Linked DNA regions of Thiosulfativibrio zosterae. The protein of the gene in region 1 interacts with the protein of each later gene in a pairwise test. Links are inferred from orthologs where the notes say so. Each region holds a gene or a part of one and is shown in the gene's direction. Other genes may lie near its edges. The genes, in order: leuS and ligA.

Region 1 (15,428 bases):
AGAATTCACCCCTGGCGATGCCATGCAAAAGCCCATGCAATTGGGGGCTTTTAAAGTGGGGTTGTCGGTTTGTTATGAAATGTCGTTTGGTGAAGAGCTGGCTGAGCAACTTCAAGATGCGCAATTTTTAGTGACCGTGAGTAATGATGCTTGGTTTGCCCATACTTTTGAGCCAGCACAACAATTGCAAGAAGTGCAAATGCGTGCCTTAGAATTGGGTCGAGAAATCGCTCGTAGCACCAATACCGGTTTTACCGCGATTGTTGATGTGAAAGGCCGAATCAAACAAGAAATACCCGCTTATAAAACCGGTGTACTTAAAGGTGAAGTACAACCTTATGAAGGCACAACACCTTTTGTCTATTGGCAGCAAATGCCGTTGCTATTTTTGTTTTGTGTGCTGTATGGCTTTTTGCTCGCACCAAGATTTATCTTAAAGCGCCCCAGCTGATTAAAAATGACACCTTAAATCGCAATTCTCAATTTTAAGAAGGCTAAAGCCTTCGCCCCTTTGAAGTCTTTAAAAACTGTGGGGCGCAGGCTTTAGCCTGCTGGGTTTTTAAGCAATGCTTATGTTTATTGCTTAGGGTGGTCGGCGTGATTTAATGCCGCCATTAAGCGCATTCTTAAAATCATCATGTCGGTTGGGTCTGCCATTTCAGCGGTTTTTTGAGTGAGGTAGTTTTCCAGTGCGTGCCATTCCATTTGCGCAAAGGCACTGGCATCTTCTTCAAAATCATCCAACACCACCGCCACTTGGGTTAAGTCCATTTTTAAGTCTTGTTGAACCTGTTGAATTTCTTGGTCGGTTAAAGCCGCCAAAGCGGCAACCGTTTGTTCGGCTTGGTCAATGGCTTTTCCTAAGGTTTCCCAGGTTGCCTGTTCTGCTTTAAACGCCGCTTCTTTGGCGGTTTCTAATAAATGACGATAAGCTTCCAGCATTTTATTGTCTTCTGACATTTTCTCTCCTTTAGCGCTTCCGTTAAGTCTGCTATAATTTTGTACTTATTTTTTCCAGTTTATCATAAAGAAACCGAGTCATGACGCCAGAAATGCAACACGAATATCAACCACAATCCATTGAAGCCGCCATTCAAAAAGTTTGGGAGCAAGAGCAGGTATTTGCTGCTCAAGAAGATGCCAGCAAAGAAAAGTTTTACTGCTTGTCGATGTTTCCTTACCCCAGCGGTAAATTGCACATGGGGCATGTGCGCAACTACACCATCGGTGATGTGATTGCACGCTTTCAGCGTATGCAGGGTAAAAATGTGTTGCAGCCTATGGGTTGGGATGCGTTTGGTTTGCCCGCCGAAAACGCTGCCATGCAACACCAAGTGGCACCGGCTAAGTGGACTTATGAAAACATAGACTATATGCGCAATCAGCTTAAATCTTTGGGCTTGGGGTACGATTGGAACCGTGAAGTGGCGACTTGCCATCCGCAATATTACCGTTGGGAGCAATGGTTATTCACGCGTTTGATGCAAAAAGGCTTGGTGTATCGCAAGTTGTCGGTGGTGAATTGGGATCCGGTTGACCAAACGGTGTTGGCGAACGAGCAGGTGATTGACGGCAAGGGTTGGCGTTCGGGTGTGCCAGTTGAGCGCAAAGAGATTGCTCAGTGGTTTTTGCGCATTACCGATTATGCAGAAGAATTGATTAATGATTTAGACCAGTTAGAAGGTTGGCCTGAACAGGTTAAAACCATGCAGAAAAACTGGATTGGCAAATCGACTGGTTTGGAAATTCAGTTCCCCATTGCCTCAGGCTTAGATGCCCGCACTGAAAACCTAAAAGTCTATACCACTCGTCCTGATACCTTGATGGGGGTGACCTATGTTGCCATCGCTTCAGATCATCCGTGGTCACGCAAGGCGTCCATTAATAATGAGCCTTTAGCGCAATTTATTGAAGAATGCTCGCACATTTCAACGGCCGAAGCCGATGTTGAAACCATGGAGAAGAAAGGGGTGGATACCGGTATTCGCGTGAAGCACCCGATTACGGGTGAAGTGGTTCCCGTTTGGGCGGCCAACTTTGTGTTGATGGGCTATGGCACAGGTGCGGTCATGTCGGTGCCGGCGCATGACCAGCGCGATTATGAGTTTGCAAAAAAATATGGTTTAAACATCAAAGCGGTTATCGCGCCAAACGCTGATGAAATGGCAGATGTTTCAGAAGCGGCTTTTACGGAAAAAGGCATCTTGGTCAACTCTGGGCAGTTTGATGGTTTAGATTTTGCCCAAGCATTGGATGCGATGGCTGAGGCCTTAGGCGCATTAAACTTAGGCGAAAAACAAACCAATTACCGTTTGCGGGATTGGGGTGTGTCGCGTCAGCGTTATTGGGGTTGCCCAATTCCGGTGATTTATTGCCCAGCTTGTGGTGCGTTACCCGTGCCAGAAAAAGATTTGCCAGTGTATTTACCCGAAGATGTGGTGCCAGATGGTGCGGGTTCGCCTTTGGCTAAACTCGACAGTTTTAAAAAATGTAATTGTCCGCAATGTGGCGGCCCAGCCAATCGTGAAACCGATACCTTTGACACCTTCTTTGAATCGTCTTGGTATCACGCACGCTACACCTCGCGCAACAGCACAGATGGTATGTTAGATAAAGCAGCGGCCGATCATTGGTTGCCAGTTGACCAATACATCGGTGGGATTGAGCACGCTATTTTGCATTTATTGTATGCGCGTTTCTTCCACAAGTTGATGCGCGATGAAGGCTTGGTGTCTTCTGATGAGCCGTTTAAAAACTTGTTGACTCAGGGCATGGTGTTGGCCAGTAGTTGGTTTAGTGCCGACGAAAGTGGCAAACAAACTTGGTATTCACCGTTAGATGTAGAACCGATCACCGATGAAAAAGGCGGCGTAATAAAAGGCAAGCTCAAGTCAAATGGCATGGAAGTGCAGTATGGTGGTGTGATTAAAATGTCGAAGTCAAAGAATAACGGCATCGATCCCCAAACCCTAATTGACCAATATGGCGCAGACACCTTGCGCTTGTATATTATGTTTGCCGCACCGCCAGAACAAACTTTGGAATGGTCGGATTCAGCCGTGGAAGGCGCATCGCGTTATTTAAATCGCGTATGGCGTTTGGTGCAAGGCTTTAGCGCTCAAGGAAGCGTGCCCGCTGCGCAAAGCAGTGAAGGTTTAGATAAGGTGCAAAAGGCCTTGCGTTTAAAAGTGCACAGCACTTTGCAAAAGGTGACTGATGATATGGGGCGTCGCCTCAACTTTAACACCGCGATCGCCGCCACCATGGAGTTGCTCAATGAACTCACCAAATTCCAAGATGACTCGGCTTTAGGCAAAGCCGTCATGCAAGAAGCGCTTGAGCTGTTGGTGTTGATGTTGTCACCCATGGCACCGCACATTGCCCAAAGCTTATGGATTGCTTTAGGCAAAGAAGGCTTGGTGGTTCAGCAAGCTTGGCCTAAGCTAGATGAAAGCGCCTTGGTGAAAGATGAAATTGAAATCATGGTGCAGGTCAATGGCAAATTGCGCGGCAAAATAGAAGTGGCAGCCGATGCGGATAAAGCCATGATTTTAGCAATGGCAAAAGCCTGTGAAGGTGCCGCTAAATATATTGATGGATTTGAAATCGTCAAAGAAATTGTGGTGCCAGGTCGTTTAGTTAATATCGTGGTAAAAGGGTAAGATGCTTAATAATCTTCAAAATCGCCCCAAAACTAACCAGGCCTGGTTAGTTTTGGGCGTTTTTTGGGTGTTTTTAGGGTTATTAAGCGGTTGTGGCTTTCATTTAAAAGGCTTAAACCAAGTCGGCACGATGAGTTTTCAAACCGTAAAACTGTCTGCGGCATCTGGTGTTCGCGCGGATTTGGTGAACGCTTTAACGCAGCAACTTAAAATGTCGGGTGTAGAAGTGGTGGATGGTTTGGCGCAAGCGGAACTGGAGATTCGCTTGTCGCCTACGCAGACTCAAGCGTCGCGAACCAGTTTAACGGCGCAGGGAGATACGGCTTCTGAACTGATTAAACTCTCACAGCCTTTCAGTGCTTGGCAGGTTGCCGACAATACTTTAGTGGTAGAAGCCACGGCCAGCAGTTTTCGGGATCGTCGTTTAGACAGCGCCGCAGCATTAGCAGCAAATCAAGAACTGAAAAGTTTGCAAAAACAAATGGTACAAGAAGTGGCGTTACAGATGATTGATCGCATTTCACGAGCCAGCGCCCGTGCCAACGCGAATGCAGAATCTAAAAAGGTTCCCGCCACACAATGATTGTTGCCCCAGCCTTTATTAAACAACTGCAAGCCGCTCAGCTGACTATGCCGCCGATAGTGCTGATTTATGGTGAAGAGCCGCTTTTGATTCGCCAGTCGTTAGATGCGTTCCGTGCGTTTGCTAAAAACCAAGATTATTTGCAGCGTGACACCTATGAAGTCGATGCCAAATTTGATTGGCAATCGCTTGAAATGGATACCCAAGCCGGTTCTTTATTTGCCGAACGCCGTTTGATTGAATTGTCGATGCCCAGCGGTGCACCTGGAAAAGTCGGGGGCGATTTCATTCAAAAGTGGGCGCAGTTGCGGCATGATTCACCACCTGAAATTGTGCTGGTGATTTTGTGCGAAAAGTTGGATGGCAAACAAACCAAAAGCAAATGGGTGCAGGTGATTGAGCAAACCGGTTTGGTGGTGCAATCTCGACCTATTGAATTGAAAGCCTTGCCTGCCTGGTGTCAGCAACGCGCTCTGAGCGTGGGACTGAGTTTGGATTTGGAAGCCGCGAACGTTTTGGCGGAACGGGTTGAAGGCAACTTATTAGCCGCAGACCAAGAAATGGAAAAACTCAGCTTGTTGTTTGCGCAAGGCACGCAACTGCAGGTGCAAGACATTTTAAATAATGTTGCCGACCAAGCGCATTATCAGTTATTTGCACTCAGCACCGCCGCCCTCACTGGGCAAACCGCCTATGCGTTGCAAATTCTAAATCGCCTTAAACAAGAAGGTTTAGAGGCGCCAATTATTTTGTGGTTGTTGGCCAAAGAAGTGCGCACCCTAGTGCAACTGTGCGAGTTACAGCAAAAAGTCAGTTTGGCACAGGCATACAAACAGTTATTTATTTGGAACAGCAAGCAAGCGGAATATTCCCAAGCATTGCGGCGTCAGTCGTTGCAGGGCTGGCAAGAACTCTTGCGCTTATGCACCCAAGCCGATTTTGAAATTAAGGGCATTCGTAAAGGCGATGCTTGGCTCAGTTTAAATGATTTAGTGGTAAAGATGGCTCAGTAGAGAGGATAGAGATGGATATTCAAGCGTATATGCAAACCTTAGGTCAGCAAGCTCGTGCGGCCAGTCGCATTTTGGTGACGGCTTCAACGGCTCAAAAAAATCAAGCCTTGTTGGCAATGGCCGACAGCTTGGAAGCGCAAGCTGAGTTTTTAAAAGCTGAAAACGCTAAAGATTTAGCACAGGGCAAAGCCAATGGTTTGGACGCGGCCATGTTAGACCGTTTAACCCTTACGGACAAAGGCATTGCAAGCATGGCAGAAGGCTTGCGTCAAATCGCCAATTTGGCCGACCCGATTGGCGAAATCTCTGATATGAGCTACCGCCCATCCGGAATTCAAGTCGGTAAAATGCGCGTACCTTTAGGGGTGGTGGGAATTATTTACGAATCGCGTCCCAATGTGACGATTGATGCGGCGGCCTTATGCTTAAAATCGGGGAATGCAGCAATTTTGCGTGGTGGTTCTGAAGCGGCATTTTCTAATAGAGCCTTAGCGAGTTGCATCAAAAAAGGTTTGGAATTGGCTGAATTACCCACTGCCGCAGTGCAAGTGGTCGAAACCACGGATAGAGCTGCGGTGGGCGCTTTGATTACCATGCCACAATTCGTGGATGTGATTATACCGCGTGGAGGCAAAAACTTGATTGCTCGCATCAGCGAAGAAGCGCGCGTGCCGGTCATTAAACATTTAGATGGTATATGTCATGTGTATATTGATGCAGATGCTGATGCCGACAAAGCGGTCAAAGTGGCTTATAACGCCAAAACCCATCGTTATGGCGTATGTAATGCCATGGAAACCTTATTGATTGCCGAGTCTAGGGCAGCTGAAATCCTACCAGGCCTGGTTAAAATGTATCAAGAAAAAGGTGTGGAATGTCGCGGTTGCGCTAAGGCACAAGCCATAGTATCAATGAATGCGGCGAGCGATGAGGATTGGGCGACTGAATATTTGGATGCGATTTTGTCGATTAAGGTGGTGGCGGATGTTGAAGAAGCCATGGCGCATATTGCGCAATACAGCTCTGGACATACCGAGTCCATCATTACCGAAAACTACACCCGTGCGCGTCAATTTTTAGCACAGGTCGATTCCAGCTCGGTGATGGTGAATGCCTCTACGCGTTTTGCCGATGGGTTTGAATATGGCTTGGGTGCTGAAATCGGCATTTCAACCGACAAATTCCATGCGCGTGGCCCGGTGGGATTAGAAGGATTGACGTCACAAAAATACATCGTATTAGGCGACGGACATATTCGTATTTAGGCTAGATGCATTTACGCAAGCGATTCGCCGCTAGACTGAGCGCTTGAAAGTCTGCGGTTTTGCCGCCCTTGTCGGGGTGGTGTTGTGCGCAGAGTTTGCGATATTGCTGGTTGATTTGGGTAAGACTGAGATCTTCTAAAGGGGTTTCTGGGTCGATTTCTAACAAATTTAAATCGGCTTTGAGTGTTTCATAGGGCAGGCTTTGTAAATCGAATTGCGACCAAAAATTATCCATCAGATTTTGGACATCAACGGCTTGGGTGTCTAGAAAGTGTTGATAGTTTAAATAGTAGGCACGCAGTTCATCATTTTGCGTTAGCGCATTGGAATCCGCGGTTTGCATAGGGTGCAGTTGGATATTGAGGGTATAAATTTCTAACCAACCCAGTCCTTCACTGAACCACTTGGTTTGCAGTCGATAGAGCAAGTGAAAACACAAAAAGTGTGCTTGAAACAGTTCAAGTGGTTCAAGGGAGGGTTTAAATCCTTGAAAGCCTTGTTCGGTTAAATTCTTAAGCAAAGCGTGTTCTTGAATGGCATGACCGTCTTTGAGGTGTTCAAAAAAGGCACTTTCAAGCTGTGATGGAATTTCGGGTGGATAATTTGACATGCTTGCTATAATAGCAAAAAGTGGCAGGGAGGACTTTGGCAAATTGAATGCGTTTAGCGGTCAATATATCGGCATCAATGGCGGCACATTTGATCCAATTCACTTTGGACATTTACGCCCAGCCTTAGAAGTTCAGCTGGCTTTGGGGCTAGAAGAGGTGCGTTTTATTCCGTGCTATAAGCCGGTGCATCGCGATCAGCCCAGTGTTTCAGCCGAGCATCGTTGTGCCATGATTGCCTTAGCCATCGCCTCGCAGCCGAAGTTTGTGCTGGATAAAGTTGAAATTGAGCAGGGTGGCCCTTCTTATATGGTGCATACTCTGCAAACTTTGACCAAGCGTTATCCAGCTAAAGGATTGGTTTTGATGATGGGAACCGATGCCTTTGCTAAGTTTGATACTTGGTTTGAGTGGCAAACCATTTTAAAGTTGGCCAATTTAGCCATTACGCATCGCCCAGGAGAGCCGATTCCGCAAAGCGGTGAGGTGGGGCAGTTATTTAAGAAAAGTTGGGTGCCTAAACTGACCGAACCTTTTGGTCAAATTGTGGATGTGCCGATTACCCAATTAGAACTCAGCGCAACGGCGTTGCGCAGCTATTTAAAGCAGGGCGTTTGTGTCGATTATTTATTGCCGTCACCTGTGATTAACTATATTCAACAACACCAGCTCTATCAAGAATAGGGCTTTTTATTTTTTATGGAGCATGGAATTTTCAATGAATTTACAAACCAAACAAGACATTATTTATAAAGCTTTAGACGACGGTAAGGCGCGTGATATTAAAATCATGGATGTTTCGCAAATCAGTACCTTCACCAATTTAATGGTAGTTGCCACGGGTACTTCAACCACGCACGTTCGTTCTTTGGGTTCTCGCGTGGCGCAAGAAGTAAAAGATGCTGGCGAAGAGCCTTTGGGTGTTGAAGCGGGACCAGAGCCTGATTGGGTGTTGGTCGATTTGGGTGATGCGATTGTGCATGTAATGACGGAATCAGCACGTGCGCATTATGCATTGGAAAAATTGTGGGAAGTGCAGCCCGCCAGTCAAACGATTGCAGAATAAAACAGTCTTTTTGTGATTATTCATTTTATTGTGGTCGGCCAGAAAATGCCCAAATGGGTATTGGATGGTTACCAAGAATATGCCAAGCGATTACCCAAAAGTTGCAGTTTAAAGTTGCATGAACTGCCGATGGCAACTCGCGGTAAGACGGGCACAGCAGAACAATATAAGCAAGAAGAAGCCAAGCGGATTGTTGCAGCGATTCCAAAAGGGGTGCGTTTGGTGATTTTAGATGAACATGGTCAACAGACGACCACGTTAGAGTTTTCACAGAAACTAGATGAGTGGTTAGGTTCGGGGCAAGATATTGCTTTGGTGGTCGGCGGTCCTGATGGTTTACAGTCAGATTTAATTGAGCAGGCCAGTTGGAAGTGGGGTTTGTCCAAACTGACTCTGCCTCATCCCTTGGTTAGAGTGTTGGTGGCAGAACAAGTTTATCGAGCTTGGTCAGTCTTGCAAAATCACCCTTATCATCGTGAGTAATTTTGTGCTTAAATAGGCTTAAATTTCACCAGGCCTGGTTAAAAATAGATGGAGTTAATTGTGTTGCAAGCGATAGAATCTTTACCGAATGCCTTGATTATTTATGATGCGGCTTGGAGAATCAAAGCATTTAATCATCAAGCGGCGCAATTATTAAATGGTCTGGGTGAAGAAACTTGTATCGCCTTAGAACAATTGATTACCCAAACAATCCCTGCGGCATATCTTCTAAAAGTTCCCCAAAATCCTGCAGAGTCTAGAACGCCCTGTTCCAATCAATATACAACCACCAAGTTAATTGACGGCAAATCTCAGCTGGTTTCTTACCACTTGGCTTTCAATCTAACCACTGAAAATGACGAAGTCCTGGTTTACCTGTCAATAACGGATTTATCTGCTTACGCTGCAATCCATCAAGAATTACATCATCAAAATGTATTAATGCGCACTGCGTTAGATGAAACCCCTGATGTCATCGTGATGAAGGATTGGGAGGGTAACTTTATTTTGGTGAATCAAGCGGTTGCCCATTTGTATGATGCGACACCTGAAGAAATGATTGGCAAGGAAGATGGATATTTCACGGGCAATCAAGAGCAAGCACAATTTTTTAAAGAAAGTGTGCAGCAGATTATGACAAAGTTTGAAACAGAAGTTGTTATCGAAGACAGTACTAATGCCGAAACGGGTGAAGTCAGACATTTTCAATCGATTAAAAAACCTTTGTTGGATGAAAAAGGTAACAAACAAATTTTAGTCATTGCGCACGATATTACTGACATAGTCACGGCTCAAAAACAAATTGAAGACAGTGAAAAACGCCTTAACTATGTTATGCAAGCCACTCAAGAAGGCGTTTGGGATTGGCACATTCCCTCGGGCGCACTCACGCATAATCGACAATGGTTTAAGATTTTGGCTTATGAGGAATCTGATCTCACGCACATGATGGATGATTTCGTGCAGTGTTTATTGCCAGAAGACCAACCTAAAATTATGGAAAAAATTCAGGCTTGTTTTAGAGGCGAAGCCCCTTATGTGTCTGAGCACCAAATGCGTAGACGAGATGGCAAGTTGATTTGGGTTTATGACCGCGGCAATATTGTTGAGCGTGATGAGCAAGGCAATCCCATTAGAATGGTCGGTTCTTTTGCTGAAATTACCGACCGTAAGCTCGCAGAGGTCAAGCTGCAAGAAGAGAAGTTGCGAGCGGATGCGGCTAATCAAGCCAAAAGCGAGTTCTTGGCCAATATGAGTCACGAAATTCGAACACCCATGAATGGGGTGATCGGTATGACGGATTTATTGTTGGATTCTCCAGTCACGCCAGAAACTCGCCAAGCACTTGAGATTATTCGCCAAAGCGGCCAAAGTTTGATGAGCATAATCAACGATATTTTAGATTTTTCTAAAATTGAAGCCGGTAAAGTTGAGATAGAGAAAACACCATTTTCATTGGTGAATACCGCAAACGGTTTATTGGTTTTGTTAAAACCCGCCGCGATGGCTAAAAACTTGGTGTTAAATTTAGAGTTTATCTCGAGTGATTTAGATTGGATTTTAGGTGACGAGCAAAAGTTAAAACAAATCTTAACCAATTTGATGGGCAATGCGATTAAGTTTACTCAGAAAGGTACCATCACTTTATTACTTGAAAAAATACAGGTTTTTGATGGCGAAATACTCAAAGTCTCGGTTAGGGATACTGGAGTGGGTTTATCCAAAGAAGACCAAACCAAGTTGTTTAAACCTTTTAGCCAAGTAGATGCTTCAACCACCCGAAAATTTGGCGGAACAGGATTGGGTTTGTCGATTTGTAAGCGATTGACAGAATTGATGGGCGGTGAAATAGGCGTAGATTCAGAGCCACAAGCGGGAGCAACCTTTTGGATAACCTTGCCACTGAATCAAGTGGCGGCGGTATTGCCCAAAGCACCGATGGGTGCTCAAACCCTGAATACAGATTTATCTAACCTAAAAGTGTTAGTGGTTGAAGACAATATTGTGAACAGAAAGGTCATAGAAGCGTTACTGAAAAAATTTGGATGTCAGTATGTGTCTGCCGAAAATGGCTTACAGGCATTGGATAAGCTTCAAGAAAACGAGGTTGATTTGGTTCTGATGGATTGCCAAATGCCCGTAATGGATGGTTATGAGGCTTCTAAACAAATTCGTGCTGGCAAGGCAGGTGCACAAAACCGTCTAAAACCCATTGTTGCTCTAACGGCCAATGTGCTCGATGAAGATCGTCAAATGTGTTTTGCTTCTGGAATGGATGATTTTTTAGGCAAACCGATTAACTTACAGGCGTTAAAGTTGGTTTTACAAAAATTTAATTAAGCACAAAGGCTACTGGAGGTTTTCATGTATCTATTAAATCCAAGAGAGGTCACTTTTACACTGTCTGAAGCCTTGGATTTTGTCGGTATAGATGACACTTTACATGGTAAGCGAGTGGCTTATATGGCCGCTAAAGTGGGCGAGACACTCGGTTGGCCTAAACAAAGAATCGACGACATTATTTACACTGGAATGCTGCATGATTGCGGCGTTTCTTCCACCATAGTGCACAGTCATTTAATCAACGAATTAGACTGGGATAACTCCTATCTTCATGCTGAACGCGGGTTTGAGCTAATGAAATCCGTTCGGTTATTTCAAGATTATGCTTTAGCGGTGCGTTTTCACCATACCCATTGGCAAAATCTCCCAAGTGATTTATCTCAAGCCACTCAAATAGATGCTAATTTAATTTATTTGGTCGATCGGGTGGACGCTTTACGGGCTAAAAATCAAGACTCTTTTATGGATATGCGTGCGCATATTTTTAAAGTTTTGCAAAGTTTGTCCGGATCCTTTTTCAGTCCAGAGTTGGTGGATAAGTTTATCGAAACAGCTGGCAATGATGCTTTTTGGTATTTCTTAGAAGAGCAGTCTTTGCGGCGTTTTTTTGCAGATTGGATTGCCGAACAGTCGCCAGTTGAGTTTAGTTTTGACGAGGTTAAGGAGTTTTCGCTACTGTTTTCAGCAGCCGTTGATGCAAAAAGTCCTTTTACTTCCGAGCATTCCATAGGGGTTGCCTGTTTAGCAAGGTATTTGGCTGAATTATTGGGCTTGACCCAAGTTGAGCAGGAACATTTAGAACTGGCGGGTTTGTTTCATGATTTAGGCAAACTCAAAGTAAAAGACAGGGTTTTAAATAAACCGGGGCAATTAGATGTGGATGAACGCATTGAAATGAATCGCCACGGATTTGATTCCAATGTGATTCTCACTCAAATTACAGGGTTTAAAGACATTGCATTTCTGGCTTCTTTGCACCATGAAACTTTGGATGGACAGGGGTACCCCTATCATTTAAAAGGTGAGCAAATTCCCTTCAACGCGCGCATTTTAGCCGTGGCTGATATTTTTCAAGCATTGGTTCAAAATAGACCTTATCGTAATGCGTTATCTGCCGAAACAGCTTTTGAGATTTTGAATAATCTAAAAGAGCAAGGCAAGTTAGATGCAAAGGTGTGTGATGTTCTCCATGACAATCTAGAGGTGTGCTACCAAAAGGCGATGGTGGCCTATACGATTGATAATCAGTTGGCAGTTGAAGTTTAAGGTTTTGTGTCAGCAAATTTAAAGACTAAAACTTAAAATATTCATAATATTGACAAAGAGTTTTATGTCGATGGGGTAGAATAATTTCTTTATTTATTTAACTCAAAGACCATGAAACTCTATCTTGCTTCCTCATCTCCACGCCGCGCTGAATTACTTCAGCAGCTCCATCTTGATTTTGAGGTGATTCTCTCTCCCATTGAAGAAACAGGTTTGCCCAAGGAAAGTCCGCAAAGTTTTGTTTTGCGTATGGCGGTTGAAAAGGCTTTTGCGGGATACAATAAAGTTCCAGGTAATCAAATTTGGGTCATTGGCAGTGACACCGCCGTTCTAGTGGATCAGAAATTGCTGGGTAAACCTAAAAACGAGGCGGATGCTTTACGGATGTTAAAGTTATTGTCGGGTCGAACACATCAAGTCTTATCGGCAGTGGCGGTGTTAACGGATGGCGAAGTGTTTTCTGCGCTGAATACCACCCAAGTCACTTTTAAAATGCTGAGTGATCTTGAGATGCAAGCCTACTGGCAGACTGGCGAACCGAAAGATAAGGCGGGTGGTTATGCCATTCAAGGATTGGGGGCGCAGTTTATTGAAAAAATTGACGGCTCTTATTCTGGTGTGATGGGATTGCCTTTGTTTGAGTGTCATCAATTATTAACCGAGTCGGGATATTTTAATCATGGGCAGTGAAGAAAAAGTATTGGTCAATGTCACGCCTAATGAAACGCGTGTTGCTTGGGTAGAAAATGGCGTCTTACAAGAAGTTTGGATAGAGCGTGCCAATAAAAGAGGTTTGGTGGGTAATATTTATATGGGTCGCGTGGATCGGGTTTTACCTGGTATGCAAGCGGCTTTTGTTAATATTGGCTTAGAGCGTGCAGCTTTTTTACATGTGTCTGATGTGTGTCGAGAATCGGTCAATAAAGATGTGCCTGAAGATTGCGAGGATATCGGAAAACTTCTTTATCCCAGCCAAAAGGTTTTGGTGCAGGTCGTCAAAGACCCTATTGGTTCTAAAGGCGCTAGAGTGACCATGCAGGTGACCATTCCCTCTCGCATGTTGGTTTTTATGCCTGCCGAAAAAATGATTGGCGTGTCACAAAAAATCGAAAATTATGCTGAGCGCGATCGCTTAAGAAATTTAATGCAAAGTATTCCAGAGTCTGCTGAGGGTAATGGCGGTTACATTGTCAGAACGGTTGCCGAAGGGGCAGATTTTCACGAAATGCGTGCCGATTTGCTTTATTTGAATCGACTATGGTCAACCATTGAAGAAAAATCGAAAAATGTTAAAGAATACGCTTTGGTCTACGAAGACTTACCCTTGTCTTTAAGAATCTTAAGAGATATTCCTGTCGAGCGAATTGAAAAAATACGGGTTGACTCAACAGAAACCTTCAAGAAAATGCAAGCGTTTTCTGAGAGTTATGTGATGGGCTTGTCGGATAAGCTTGGATTGTATACGGGTGAAAGACCGATATTTGACTTGTATAGTATTGAAGAAGAAATTCAAATGGGCTTGCAAAAGCGTGTGGATTTAAAGTCAGGTGGTTATTTGGTTATTGATCAAACCGAAGCGATGACCACCATCGATGTGAATACCGGCGCGTTTGTTGGGCATAAAAATTTGGAAGAAACGATTTATCGTACCAATTTAGAAGCGACCCAAGCGATTGCGCGTCAGTTAAGGTTGAGAAATTTGGGCGGCATTATCATTTTAGACTTAATTGATATGACGGAAGCTGAGCATCGTGAGCATGTTTATAATTCTTTGCAAAAAGAGTTGGCGCGCGACAGAGTAAAAACTACGGTGACTGAAATTTCTTCATTAGGTTTGATAGAAATGACGCGTAAACGCACGCGTGAAAGTTTAGAGCGCACCTTGTGCGAGCCTTGCCCAATTTGTAGTGGACGCGGCACCATCAAAACCGCTGAAACCATTGCTTATGAAATTTTCCGTGAAATTACGCGTATGGCGAGATCGTTTGATGCCAGCAAATATCGAGTGATTGCTGCGGAAAGTGTGGTGTCTTATATCTTGGATGAGGCATCCAGTAGCGTGGCTGAGCTGGAACTGTTTATTGAAAAAAGCATCCGTTTTCAAGCAGAAAGTTCCTATAACGCAGAACAATACGATGTGGTTATGCTCTGATGTTTAAAAGGCTTCAGCAATTTTCTTTAATTTTGCTGATTCTGTTATTGGCCTATTTTGCAACCTTAACGGCGGCCATTTTTTGGCTGCAAGTCGCCCCTAAGCAACTGGTCTGGGTGGCAGAAAAATTATCCTCTAGTGAAATTAGTTTTAAAGATCTTCAGCTAACGCAAACTTGGCAAGGCATGGATGTTGAAATACATCAGTTGCAAGTGGTGTCTGCAAACACTCAGGTGCGTGCTCAGGTCATCAAGTTTGACTTCAATTTCTGGTCACCTTTCTTTTATTCGTTGGACCCTGGACAATCTCTCAGCATCGAAGGTTTGCGCCTAGAAACAGTTTTGCAACAGCCGGCGCAAAACAACGACTTTTTGATGAATCCACAGTCGGTTCTATCTGATTTTCATGTGCGGAATTTATGGCAAAAAATTCAACTTAAAAATATTGAAGTGAATTTAGCCGCCGCACAGTATTTGAAGTTGCATATCGACGAATTTCAATCTTATAAAGGCCTACATTGGCGTACACTGGGGCAGTTTTCTGTTGCCTTAGATGAGATGCCCAGTGTAAACCTGCAATTTAAGTCTGATTTTGAAACGACTTTGTTAAGCCACTTATCTGCGGGCGAATTTGATGTATCCATGTCATCGCCATTAGATCTGGCTTTATGGCATGAATATTTGCCTGAGCAATGGCAATCTCTGCTGCCGAATGGCATTGCAACCGCTCAGTTAAATGCAACGCTTAAAAATGATGGGAATCTAACCTTAACAACGGATTTCAATGCACAGCAATTAGCCTGGACTGAGCATGATGATTTAATGCCGAAAAGTATGGGGGTTCAGTTTCAGTTTTCTCCTTCCATCAACCAAAAGCTTTCTTGGGCGGAGAACTGGCAGTTTAAATTAGAAAGCCTTCGGCTCGATAATGAATTTGTTGAAGCACATTCCCCTATAACAGTCTCTTTAGGGCATGGCAATTTACTGG
Region 2 (11,860 bases), 440 kb from region 1 along the record:
CGCAATAAGTTAGACCTTGCTTTGGTTAAAGAAATTTTTGCCAAGGCTTAAGTTTATTCTTAAGCTGATGCTTAAGTTTGATCGTTAAACGATTGAATCTCAAGTAACTGTGTCACACCAAAAGCCGCTTCAGTGTGCAAACTTTGCAGCACTGGAGCGCTCAATTCTTGACTTCTTAAAGTCATCCATACGCGGTTTTTCAATCCTCCACCCGCGGTAAATATTCGAGTCACAGGGCTTGCGCCCAATTCAGTTAAGCGCTGATATCCTAATTTTTCTACAGACACCAACCCTTCAATCAAACCCAATAAAAATGTTTCTGGATTATCGGGTATTGGGTCTAAATTGCCTTGAAAACAGGGGTCTGAAATGGGAAATCTTTCTCCTTGGCAAAGCAAGGGATAGTAATCGAGATGCGTATTTTGGGGTCGCTCGGGTATTTTTTTAAGATGCTCGATTAACGCCTCTAAATCAAAGTGCTTTAACAAAACGGCACCGCCCGTATTAGAGGCGCCGCCCACCAGCCATTGATTTTTAAGTCGATGACTGTAAATGCCATATTCTGGGGCAAAGATGGGTTTTTCTGTGATGAGTTTAAGTGCCAGGGTTGACCCTAATGATGTTACGGCATCCCCCAGTTGGTGAGCGCCACTGGCTAAAAAAGCGGCAATACTGTCTGTGGTACCAGCATAAACTTTGGTTTTGCTGGAAAACCCATATTTTTCAACCAGGCCTGGTTGAATTTGGCCCAAAAAATCGCCTGGAAGCACCACTTTTGGCAGCGTGATGGTTGGGAGTAATTGCGAAATCCAATCTGGCCAAACCATGTTGATGGGGTCAAATCCCATTTTTAAAGCATTATTGGCATCGGTAATTTGAGGTAAGCCAGTTAAAAAAACATTGATAAAATCTATTTGGTGGCACACAAAAAACGATTCTGAGTGTGGGGTGTTTTCATAAAGCCACATCACTTTGGCTAAGGTGCTGGAAGCACCGTGTGCACCGCTGTTTCTCGGTGCAATTTTGGCAATCAATTGCGCTTCTGCGGTGGCGCGTTTATCGTCATACATCAATGCCATTGATACTGGCTGATAGTCGGCATTAACCAAGCAAACGGTTGATGAGGTGGCGTCAAGAATGATGTGTTCTATGAACGCAGTCTGTTGGGCGTTTTGTATTTTGCGTAACAGCAGTTCAAAACCCTCAAGCCACAGCTCTGGAGATTGCTCGCTGGTGTTGGCATTTCTGATGGGTAGCGCCAGGGGTACCGCGTAAAAAGCGATCGGCTGGCGAGTTTGAGTATCAATCAGCGCGCCACGAATGCCAGAGGTGCCTAGGTCAATGCCCAAAATTAAAGGCGAGCGGTCATTTTGAGTCGGACTAGCTTTTGGTGTCATGCGTTTCTCTTCAAGTGTCAGCGGCATTAAAAATTGCTGCATTTAATTAAAATAGTCAGGGCTATTTTAGCCAGGTTGATTTGAGGTTTTTGTGGAAAAAAACCGCCACAAGGGTTAGAATTGTCGTCATTTATGCCAGCTTGTCAAAGCGAAAATTTTGCAGCCTGGATTTGGAATTGTAATGGCTTTGTCCCAAGTCTAAGCTTACGGAAGATTTTAGGAGTGTTTTCATGAATGAATTACAGCTGGTATTGCTGATATTCGCCCTAGTTGTGGTCGCTGTGATGGTGTTTTTACATTACCGTAATCAGCCCACACCTGCCTCAAAAGGAAGAGCATCTAAAAGTGTGCGCCCTGAATCGGACAACGCTGACAGCGTTGAACACCGTCAAAAAGCCAGTCATGCGTTGAACGAATTTGGCGAAGGCCATATTCCGGTGTCTAATAAAACCCAAGCGCGTTTTCATGCCCAGTCTGATGAAGATGTTGAAACCGTTCCTGAGAATCAAGGAAAATTACCCTTTGGTGATGAATTTGATGACCATGAACCCGCGTATAAACCCAGAATTCAAGCAGAAAAAGCCACCAAAGAAAGCGCTGAAACTCAAAATCGCGCACCGCAACATTTTGTTTTAGAAGTTGAAGATTTAAAAACATTGGATGAAGTCGGGCCAATTGGTGCGGCGGGTGACAAACAACCCTCTTTTGGCAAGCCCGCTAATACGCCGGTTACCGAGTCTGAAAATAAATTGGCCGAAGTGACTGAACCGCAAGTGTTTGCGGTGATGGTGATGGGTTCGCAAGACTTTGCGATGGATGCTTTAAATAAATCGTTATTAGGTGTTGGTTTAAGTTTTGCGCCTCAAGGTATTTATGTTAAAAAAGATACCCTTGGTAAGCCTTACCTGCATGTCGCCAATATTATGGAACCAGGCACTTTTCCTGCCATGGAAGAAGAACGGTTTAGTGCATTCACGACACAAGGTGTGGTGCTGATCTTGTCACTGCCAACCAGTGTGAAAGCGCCAGCAGCCATGAATGATATGATTATGATTGCTCGCAAAGTATCACAGCGTTTAAATGGCCGTCTGTATGATGCGCAAAGACATTTATTGAAAGAATCTGATATTCAAGCCATGCGCGATGCGGCAATTGCCTACGAAACCGTTGGCATTTAATGGTTTTACTGATTGATGTCTAATTTAGATTTATTTGGTGATGACCCCCAGCCTATTCACGCCGACACCCCTCAAAATCCTACGGATTCTGTTCGCTATCAAACCTTAAAAACCGAAATTCAAATGCATAATGTTAACTATTATGCTTTGGATAATCCGCAAATCAGTGATGCACAATATGATGCCCTGTTCCAAGAATTGTTAAGTCTTGAAGCTCGTTTTCCAGAGTGGATTTCCCCTGACTCTCCCTCACAACGCGTGGGTTCTGAACCTTTAAAAGGCTTTGAATCTGTCAAGCATGTTGTGGCCATGATGTCTTTAGATAATGCTTTTAGTGATGAAGACCTAATGGCATTTTATCAGCGTGCTCTAAGAGGCTTAAATCTCTCTGAAAACAGCGAGTTGAGTTTTTCGGCAGAACCCAAGATGGATGGTTTGGCAATTAATTTGCGCTATGACAATGGCCAGCTCATACAAGCCACCACACGTGGCGATGGTCAAACGGGTGAAGATGTCACGCACAATATCAGAACCATTCGCACCATTCCTTTGCAACTTTTAACCCAAGATTGGCCTAAGGTTTTAGAAGTGCGTGGTGAGGTTTTTATGCCAAAATCAGCGTTTGAACAACTCAATCAAACCCAGCTGGCTTCAGGGGAAAAACCCTTTGCAAATCCCAGAAATGCTGCGGCAGGTTCTTTACGCCAGCTGGACCCTAAAATAACTGCCAAACGCCATTTAAGTTTTTATGTGTATGGTTGGGGTGAGGTTTCAGAAATGTTTCAGTTGCCGGAGCGTTATACCCAAGTTTTGGTGGAGTTTAAGCGCTGGGGCTTGCCAATTAACCCAGATGCAAAGGTCGTTCTTGGCAAACAGGCGATGTTGGAATATTACCAATCCTTAGCGGATAAGCGTGCTAGTTTGGCTTATGAAATTGATGGTATTGTTTATAAATGTGATCAAATTGCACAACAAAAACTGTTGGGCTTTACTGCCAGAGCACCGCGTTGGGCCATTGCCAGAAAGTTTCCTGCGCAAGAAGTTTGGACCACTTTGCTAGACATTGAAGTTCAAGTGGGGCGCACGGGGGCTTTAACGCCTGTGGCTAGGTTGGAGCCAGTTTCGGTGGGTGGTGTTATGGTTTCTAATGCCACTTTACATAACTTAGAAGAATTACACCGTAAGGATGTTCGAGTCGGCGATACGGTAATTGTGCGTCGAGCAGGGGATGTGATTCCTGAAGTTGTCGGGCCTGTGTTGGCTAAACGCCCAGACACTACGCAGTTATTTGTGATGCCCAGCGCTTGCCCTGAATGTGGGTCGGATGTTGTAAAAGAGCTTGATAAGGCAGTTCATCGCTGCACGGGTGGGCTATTTTGTCCAGCCCAGCGCAAACGCGCCTTGGCACATTTTGTGTCGCGAAAAGCCATGGATATTCAGGGCTTGGGTGAAAAACTCATAGATACTTTGGTTGAACAGGGTTTGGTTGCTCATCCAGATGATTTTTACCGGCTAACGCTGGAAGATTTAGCCAGCTTGCCACGCATGGCGTTAAAGTCGGCACAAAATGTTTTGGATGCCTTAGAAGCTTCAAAAAATACCACCTTGCCCCGTTTTTTATACAGTTTGGGTATTAACGAAGTGGGTGAAGTAACGGCGAAAAACTTAGCGCTTCACTTTGAAACCTTGGATGCCTTGATGCAAGCCAGTCTTGAAGACTTGGTTGCAGTGGATGATGTGGGTGATGTGGTGGCAAGCCACATCCAAAGCTTTTTTAAACAAACTCATAATCAAGAAGTGATTCGTGCCTTGTGTGATTTAGGCGTACAATGGCCAGCAATCCAAAAATTTATAGCAGATATTGAATCGCCCTTTGCCAATAAAGTGGTGGTTTTAACCGGCACGCTGACGGTGATGGCGCGCGACGAAGCGCAGCGCTTGTTAGAAAAAGTCGGTGCAAAAGTCACGGGAAGTGTTTCTGCCAAAACCGATTTTGTGGTGGCTGGCGATAAAGCTGGCTCCAAGAAAACCAAGGCAGAAGCCTTAGGTATCCCAGTTTTAACAGAAAATGAATGGTTGGCAATGATGCCCCAGGTTGAAGGATAAAAAATGGTAAGACCGCGTAATATTAATCGCAAAGTAGCTCCTAAAGAGGTTCCCGATTGGGAACAAGAGGAGTTTAAAAGCCGAACAGAAGTTAAAAAAGCCGCTGAAGCCGTGACAGATTTGGGTGAGCAATTAACAGAAATGACCGTCACACAAATTAAAAAAATGCAATTGCCCATTGAAGTGCAAGATGCTGTTTTAATGTTAAAAGGCATGGACAAAGGTCCTGCCATGAAAAGACAAAAGTTGTTTTTGGGTCGCCTACTGCGTCAACATGAAGAAATTATTATTGAAATCAAAACCAAGTTAGAAGAGGCCGAAGTTAAAGCCAAAGCAATGAATGCACATTTTCACCGCTTGGAAGTCTGGCGTGACCGTATGTTAGCGGGTGGTGATGAAGCCTTAAATGAGTTTATGGATATGTACACCCATGCTGACAGAAGTCAGTTGCGTACATGGATTCGTAATGCACAAAAAGAAGCCGAAGAAAACAAACCGCCTAAGTCTGCACGCGCTTTATTTCAGTATTTGAAAGGCTTAGAGTGGTAGGCAAATTTAATCTTTAAAAACCTCAGCACTAAACAGATTTTTGTTTGGTGCGCTTCCAAATCCGACTGCCAAATTCATATAAAACCAATCCAAAAATAACCAGGCCTGCCCCCAGCCAAATGGTTAGGTTCAAGGCTTCTTCATTAAAATAATGCCCTAATAATAACGCCACAACCGGTGTGATTAAGGTGATAAACCCTAAGCGTATCGCATCGATTTGTTTGAGCAAAAAGTAGTAAAGCACAAATCCTAATACCGAGCCAAAGGTTCCTAAATAGGCAATTGACCAAAGTGATTTTGAGGGCAAACTTGTCCAGCTCCATAAAAAGCTTGGGTCAATCATTAAGTAAATCAAACTGCTGATCCAAGCCGTGCCAGCGACCAAGTGTAGGCTAGAAATTCCATAGTTGACCTTTTTGACCAATAAAGTGCTTAGAGCATGCAAAAAAACCGCACCCAAGGCAATGCTCAAACCAATAATGAGTGGCGTTTGTTCTAGGCTGAGTTCTGTCCATCGAGTATTGAGATTGGGGTAAAAAATAACCGCTAACCCCATAAAGCTAACCAACATTCCTAAATATTTTGAAGGCGATAAGGTCAGGTTTTTAAAGAGGGTTGCAGCTAAAATGCCTGTCATAATTGGGGTCAAACCAAATACCAGTGAAATCCAACCTGAAGGCATGGTTTGCGCCGCATAGTACATGCCGCTCATGCCGCCGACCATGCCAATAGCTGCCGCTAAATAAATGCGCATTTCTCGCCATTGCAGTGAGAAGGGTGTTTTGGAAAACCAAAAAATCAACGGTAAACACAAGGCTGCACTGATAAAAAATCGCCCTGAAATCCCTAAAAACCAATCCATTTGGCCACTCCATTGAATGGCTAGGGGAGTCGTTGCCCAAATGAGAACTACGGTGCTATAAGCTAAGATGATTTTCAAGGGATGCCTTTGGAGAAAAAAGAGGTCAGGATATGTTCAGGTTATTAAGTTGTTAGGTTATTAAGTTGTTAAGTTGTTGCTAGGTGATGTGACTTCAAAAAGCCCTTTTTGGGTGTTTTTAGTGACTTTACCTGCCTCAAATAATTGCCCATTCATGGCAATATAAACACCAGGCCTGGTTAAATTTAACGCCATAATGGCACTGCCAAGATTAAACGTCGCATCAGAATTGCCTAAAGCAAAAGGACGCATAGCGCCAGTGAGTACAATGGTTTTCTCGGGCATTTGCGTATGATGTTTGAGAAGGGTGGCGGCTGTTATGGGCATGGTGTCTGTGCCATGGGTAATGAGGATTTGGTTGTCGCTGCAGTTCAAACAAGACTCGGTGATGATTTTGCGATCGGCATCGGTCATTTCTAAGCTGTCTTTGAGCATTAAAACACTTAGGGCGGTGGGTTGCGTTAGATTAGCTTGGGCGAGCATTTCTGGCAGCTGAGTTTTCTCGAATGTCAGTTGCCCTTGAATCGGGTGATAATCTTTATCAAGGGTGCCGCCGGTAATGAAAATTTGCATGAAAGTGACTGGCCTAGAATTAATTTTCTAATGTTTAAGGTGTGCGCAAAATGCCGGTAACGATGCCTAGAATTTCGATTTGTTCATTGGTGATAAAAATGGGCTCCATATCGGCATTGGCCGGTTGTAAGCGAATCCCTGTTTTTTCAATATAGAACTTTTTCATGGTGACGACTTCGTTATTGATTCTGACCACCACGGATTCACCATTTTCAGCAGAAGAACGGCGTTCAATAATCACAATATCGCCATCTTTGATGTCTTCTTCAATCATCGAATTCCCTTTTACTCTGAGCGCAAAGGTTTCTTTTTTGACCATGGTGCTGGGCACACTCACGGTGTCGTAATCCATTTCCATTTGAATGGGTTGACCTGCAGATGTCCAACCCAGTAATGGGATTTCTACGAATTGCAAATCCACCAACTCTAAAGGATCGGCGGTTTCTAACGCGAGTTTTTGATTGCGTTTAGGGATGAGATAAGCAACATTGGGCATAACGACACCTTTATTTTCTTAATTCTTCACAGGTTTTTTAAATTAAACAGCTTGAGGAAACACTTGTTTAAAGGGTTTGACGTCCACTTTTTCATAAACACCCGCCGCCAAATAGGGGTCTGCATTGGCCCAAACTTGTGCGGCCTCTAAAGACTCAAATTCGGCAACAATTAAACTGCCTGTAAAACCGGCTTCGCCTGGATCAGCGCTGTCAATGGCAGGATTGGGTCCTGCTAATATTAAACGGTTTTGATCGGCTAGGGCTTGTAGTCTTTCAATATGTGCTGGTCGAGCGGTTTTGCGCATGGGTAAACTGTTAGCGACATCATAAGCGAAAATAGAATAAAGCATGGGCGTTCCTTAAAGCAGTGCAAGAGATTAAAAGGTTTTGGACGAAGGTTTATCATCGTTATTTTTTTGGGCATCATGGCTGTGAATACTGTCCAATTCCACTTGGCTTAGGATGTCTAATTCTTTGTCGCTAACGGCTTGTAAACTGTCTTCATCTTCAGGTTTCAAATAACGCGAAATATAAATCCCTTGAATCACAATAAATACCAGTGTTAAGCCCATCAAACCAAACAGTTTGAAGTTTACCCAAGTGTCTGTATCGTAGTTATAAGCCACATACAGGTTTAAAAAGCCTGAGAAAATAAAGAACACTATCCACATGGCACTCAATTTGACCCAGATGTTATCTGGAAGGCTGAGCGATCCGTCCATCATACGTCTGATGATGGGTTTTTTGCCAATGAAATGGCTACCCAAAAAGACTAAAGCAAATCCCCAGTTGATCACGGTTGGTTTCCACATAATAAAAACTTCATCATGCAAAATCAGTGTTGCACCCCCCATGACAACGATAATCGCGAGGGTAATAAGGTGCATTTTCTCAACGGTTTTATGTTTGAGGTACATATAACTGACCTGAACAACCGATGCTGCGATGGCAACTGCGGTGGCTACATAGATGCCATAGAGCTTAAAGGCAATAAAAAATAGAATAACGGGAAAAAGATCAAATAAAAGTTTCATTAGAGATAAAGTCTGATTTTGTTTGTTAAAATGTTAAGTTAAATAACAAGTGTTTATAAATTTCGTTCCAGCATTCTATCTAGGAATTCCCCCAATTGAAAGCAGATTTTCATTGCCATACCAATGCTTCTGATGGCAGTTTAAGCCCAGAAGCCTTGATAGACCGAGCAAAACAATATGAAATTACCGACTTAGCAATTACCGACCATGATACCACCAAAGGTTATGAGTCTGTTTTAAGCTATGCCGAGCAACAAGGCATTCATTTAATTTCGGGCACTGAGGTTTCTTGCCAATGGCAGGGAAAAACCATTCACATTGTTGGGCTGAATTTTGATGTACATAATTCGGTGCTGCAAGGCGGTTTACTTTGGAATCGTATTTTGCGCTGGCAAAGAGCTTTTCAAATGATTAGCAAGTTGCAAAAGAAAAATATTCAACAAGTGTTTGAAGACCTGATGCCAATGGTGCAAACCAGTATGGTGGGGCGTGGACATTTTGCGCAGTTGCTCTTGCAAAGAGGCATAGTGTCTAGTCAACAACAAGCCTTTGACCGTTACTTAACCAAAGGCCGACCCGCCTATGCGGCGGTTGATTGGCCAGAGTTATCTGAGGTGGTGGGCTGGATTACTCAAGCAGGTGGGGTTGCTGTGATTGCGCATCCGCATATTTATAAAATGACCAGTAAAAAACTCAACCAAATGATTGTTGAATTTAAAGCAGCAGGTGGGCAAGCCATAGAAGTGGTTAATCAACCACGAGTCTGTGCGGAACAAACTGGCATGGCCGATAGAGCGGTGCGTTATGAACTTTATGCTTCTTTAGGCAGTGATTTTCATCGCCCAGAACAAAATTGGCGAGGTTTAGGTTGGTTGGCGCCAATGCCTGCAAAGTGTAAACCCGTGTGGTCTTTATGGCAACCCACTGAGCATTTGCAATGTTAGACAAATCTTTACCCGCATCCATACCGCATTCATTGCATCGATGGACACCGATTACGTCAGCCTTGTTGCTATTTATATTAATTACCAGTTTTGGATTGTATCGTTACTTTGACAGCGTCACTCAATTACAACACGAAATGGCGCAGCAGCTAAAATCGCAAAATACTCAGTATACCCAAGCCATTCAGCAGGTGGTTCAACATAATATTTATCAACTCGGGCTTTTGGCCTCCGTATTAACCCAGCGCACTGATTTTTCTCAATCTGAGTTTGTGGAGTTAAGTCAAAAATTTTTAGAGCATTCTCCAGAAATAAAGGCGGTTGAATTTCTGCCCAAAGTCTTGGATAAAGATCGTTTAACACATGAAGCAGAGGTACAAGCTTTAGGTTATCCAACCTATCAAATTTCTGAAAGAAACGATAAAAATGCGATGGTAAAGCGCAGTGTTCAGGCGGTTTATTATCCGGTTATGTGGGTTGAACCCTTTTTGCCCAATCAAAAAGCGCACGGGTTTGATGTCAACTCTCGACCATTTAATAAGGTGATGATTAAGCAGTTATCAGAGGGCATTCCTTTCTTGTTTTCACCACCATTTCAATTGGTGCAAGAAGAATCTAATGAAAAGTCCGTTTTGTTGTACATGCCCGTTAAAGAAAAAGCAACGGATGCACTGCGAGGCGTGGTGTTGTTTATTTTACGAGTGCCAGACATACTAGAGGCGAGCCAGCTCATTGCTAGGTTTTCTAAACCCATGGGATACGATTTAAAAGATATCACCCTTTATTCGGTTGAAGTCGGTGATGATTCTAGACTTCAAAAAGCCATTTGGTTGGATAATCAAATGTTTAAAACGGAAGCAACCGTTTCTAAACTAGGAACCATTTACCCAAGTTATCCCATCAGTTATCGGGCAGTGCTTGGCTTTGGTGAAACTCAGTGGGAAATGAATTTTAAAATCGATTTGCAGAATAATTTAAAGTATCAATCTCAAGTAACAGCGTTTCGCCAAAATATTTTTCTGTATTTGTTATTTGCGACCTTGTTAGGCTTTTTTGTATATTTTTCAGTTCGAGATTTTAACCGCTTTTTAAAACTTAGAGAGCAACTGGAATTTGAGCAAGATAGAGTTCAGGCACTATTTTATAAGTCTTCTGATTTGTATTTTTTATTCTCAGCGACCGGTCGTTTGGTTGAGGTCAATCAAAGTTCATGCGAAGTTTTGGGTTACCGTCATGACCACTTAATTGATTTAAAGTTGGAAGACTATTGGGTAAATCCTCAATCTTTCCTAAAAAACCTTGAGGGATTGTTGGTCGGTGAAACCTGGGAAGGCGAAACAGACTTACAAAATAGAGATGGTTCAGTGGTATCGGTTCAATGTTCAGTTTTAAAAGTTGAGCGAGAAGGCAAGTCTTACTACAGTTGCTTGGCCAAAGATTTAACCGGTTATAAAAACCAAGTTAAAGCTTTAGAAACAGCGGTAGAACAATCCGAAAAAGTAGGGCGTTTAAAATCAGAGTTTTTGGCCAATATGTCACATGAGTTGCGCACACCTTTGCATGGCGTATTGAGTTTTGCAACCTTAGGCGAAACCCGTGCGGACTCTGAAAAAATTAAGTCATATTTTTCAGCCATTCGAGTCAGTGGTGAGCGCCTTTTGAAACTTTTGACAGAGATTTTAGAGTTGGCAAAACTAGAATCAACGCAAATGAAATTTGAATTTAAAAGTGTAGAGTTTAATGCCTTAGTCGCGGCTTGTTTGCGAGAACAAAACAGTGAGATGGCGCGTAAAAATATTCGTTTAGAAATGCGCTCATCTTCCACGGAAATGCAGGTGGTCTGTGATGATTTACGTATTCATCAGGTGATTGCAAACTTATTATCTAACGCCATTAAATTTACCCCCGCATACGGCTTAATTGAAGTGAAATGGTCTATAAAAATAGACACACCTTCGGTTTTAGTATTTTATGTTTATAATGAAGGTGAAGGCATAGAAGAAGCGGAATTAGAGAGTATTTTTGATAAATTTGTACAGGCAGACAAGCATGCTAAACTGCAAATGGGCACGGGTTTAGGTTTGAGTATTTGTCGCGAAATCATTAAACGCCATAACGGAAATATATGGGCTGAATCGAAAGTTGGTGAATATGCTCGATTCAGTTTTACTCTACCCTTAGAAGGTAGTCCACACTTACTTTTAGCAGAAGGAGCGCATCTTGAACACTCAAAAACGCCATAAAATTTTGGCAGTGGATGATGAGCCATTAAACTTATTTTTATTGGCGGAGCTACTTGAGGAATCTTATGAGGTAACCACGGCCACTTCTGGTGAAGATTGCCTTGAGATACTGAATGATATGCGGCCTGATTTGATGCTGTTAGATGTCAACATGCCAGGCATGGATGGTTATGAGCTCTGCGGAAAAATTAAAGCCTTACCGCACTTTAAAGATGTTCCCATCCTATTCTTGTCAGCCATGAACTTTATTGAAAACGAATTGAGCGGTTTGAAAGCCGGCGCGGTAGACTATATTGTTAAGCCCTTTTCTGGCCCCATTTTGTTATCTAGAATTAATACCCATATTCAGCTTAGAAGTGCTACGCAAAAATTAGTGTTTGAACAAAACAGGATTGGCGA

What was found.
Region 2: the proteins of leuS (region 1) and ligA interact in binary tests that used the Escherichia coli proteins (3 or more experiments, as listed by UniProt). The link is inferred for Thiosulfativibrio zosterae from one-to-one orthologs.

What each region holds. Positions count from the first base shown.
Region 1 is NZ_AP021888.1:2,022,041-2,037,468, reverse strand. The notes cover bases 679-3,862. They hold leuS (leucine--tRNA ligase), read left to right. Parts: upstream 679-1,040; coding sequence 1,041-3,662; downstream 3,663-3,862. Other genes in these bases: THMIRH_RS09380 (LPS-assembly lipoprotein LptE), read left to right, coding at 3,664-3,862; THMIRH_RS09390 (zinc ribbon-containing protein), read right to left, coding at 679-960. Outside these bases: lnt (apolipoprotein N-acyltransferase), read left to right, coding at 1-451; more of THMIRH_RS09390, read right to left, coding at 577-678; more of THMIRH_RS09380, read left to right, coding at 3,863-4,245; holA (DNA polymerase III subunit delta), read left to right, coding at 4,242-5,258; THMIRH_RS09370 (glutamate-5-semialdehyde dehydrogenase), read left to right, coding at 5,270-6,523; THMIRH_RS09365 (DNA-J related domain-containing protein), read right to left, coding at 6,525-7,133; nadD (nicotinate-nucleotide adenylyltransferase), read left to right, coding at 7,132-7,815; rsfS (ribosome silencing factor), read left to right, coding at 7,850-8,197; 23S rRNA (pseudouridine(1915)-N(3))-methyltransferase RlmH, read left to right, coding at 8,210-8,680; THMIRH_RS09345 (PAS domain-containing hybrid sensor histidine kinase/response regulator), read left to right, coding at 8,741-11,020; THMIRH_RS09340 (HD domain-containing phosphohydrolase), read left to right, coding at 11,045-12,289; THMIRH_RS09335 (Maf family protein), read left to right, coding at 12,401-12,979; rng (ribonuclease G), read left to right, coding at 12,969-14,441.
Region 2 is NZ_AP021888.1:1,584,323-1,596,182, reverse strand. What follows is about bases 2,274-5,189. They hold ligA (NAD-dependent DNA ligase LigA), read left to right. Parts: upstream 2,274-2,698; coding sequence 2,699-4,681; downstream 4,682-5,189. Other genes in these bases: yjgA (ribosome biogenesis factor YjgA), read left to right, coding at 4,685-5,189; THMIRH_RS07335 (cell division protein ZipA), read left to right, coding at 2,274-2,575. Outside these bases: THMIRH_RS07345 (HAD family hydrolase), read left to right, coding at 1-51; THMIRH_RS07340 (FGGY-family carbohydrate kinase), read right to left, coding at 72-1,397; more of THMIRH_RS07335, read left to right, coding at 1,628-2,273; more of yjgA, read left to right, coding at 5,190-5,230; THMIRH_RS07320 (DMT family transporter), read right to left, coding at 5,259-6,170; THMIRH_RS07315 (asparaginase domain-containing protein), read right to left, coding at 6,231-6,743; THMIRH_RS07310 (LexA family protein), read right to left, coding at 6,778-7,239; THMIRH_RS07305 (YciI family protein), read right to left, coding at 7,282-7,590; THMIRH_RS07300 (septation protein A), read right to left, coding at 7,618-8,274; THMIRH_RS07295 (PHP domain-containing protein), read left to right, coding at 8,370-9,218; THMIRH_RS07290 (CHASE domain-containing protein), read left to right, coding at 9,212-11,461; THMIRH_RS07285 (fused response regulator/phosphatase), read left to right, coding at 11,439-11,860. UniProt on the Escherichia coli protein: DNA ligase that catalyzes the formation of phosphodiester linkages between 5'-phosphoryl and 3'-hydroxyl groups in double-stranded DNA using NAD as a coenzyme and as the energy source for the reaction.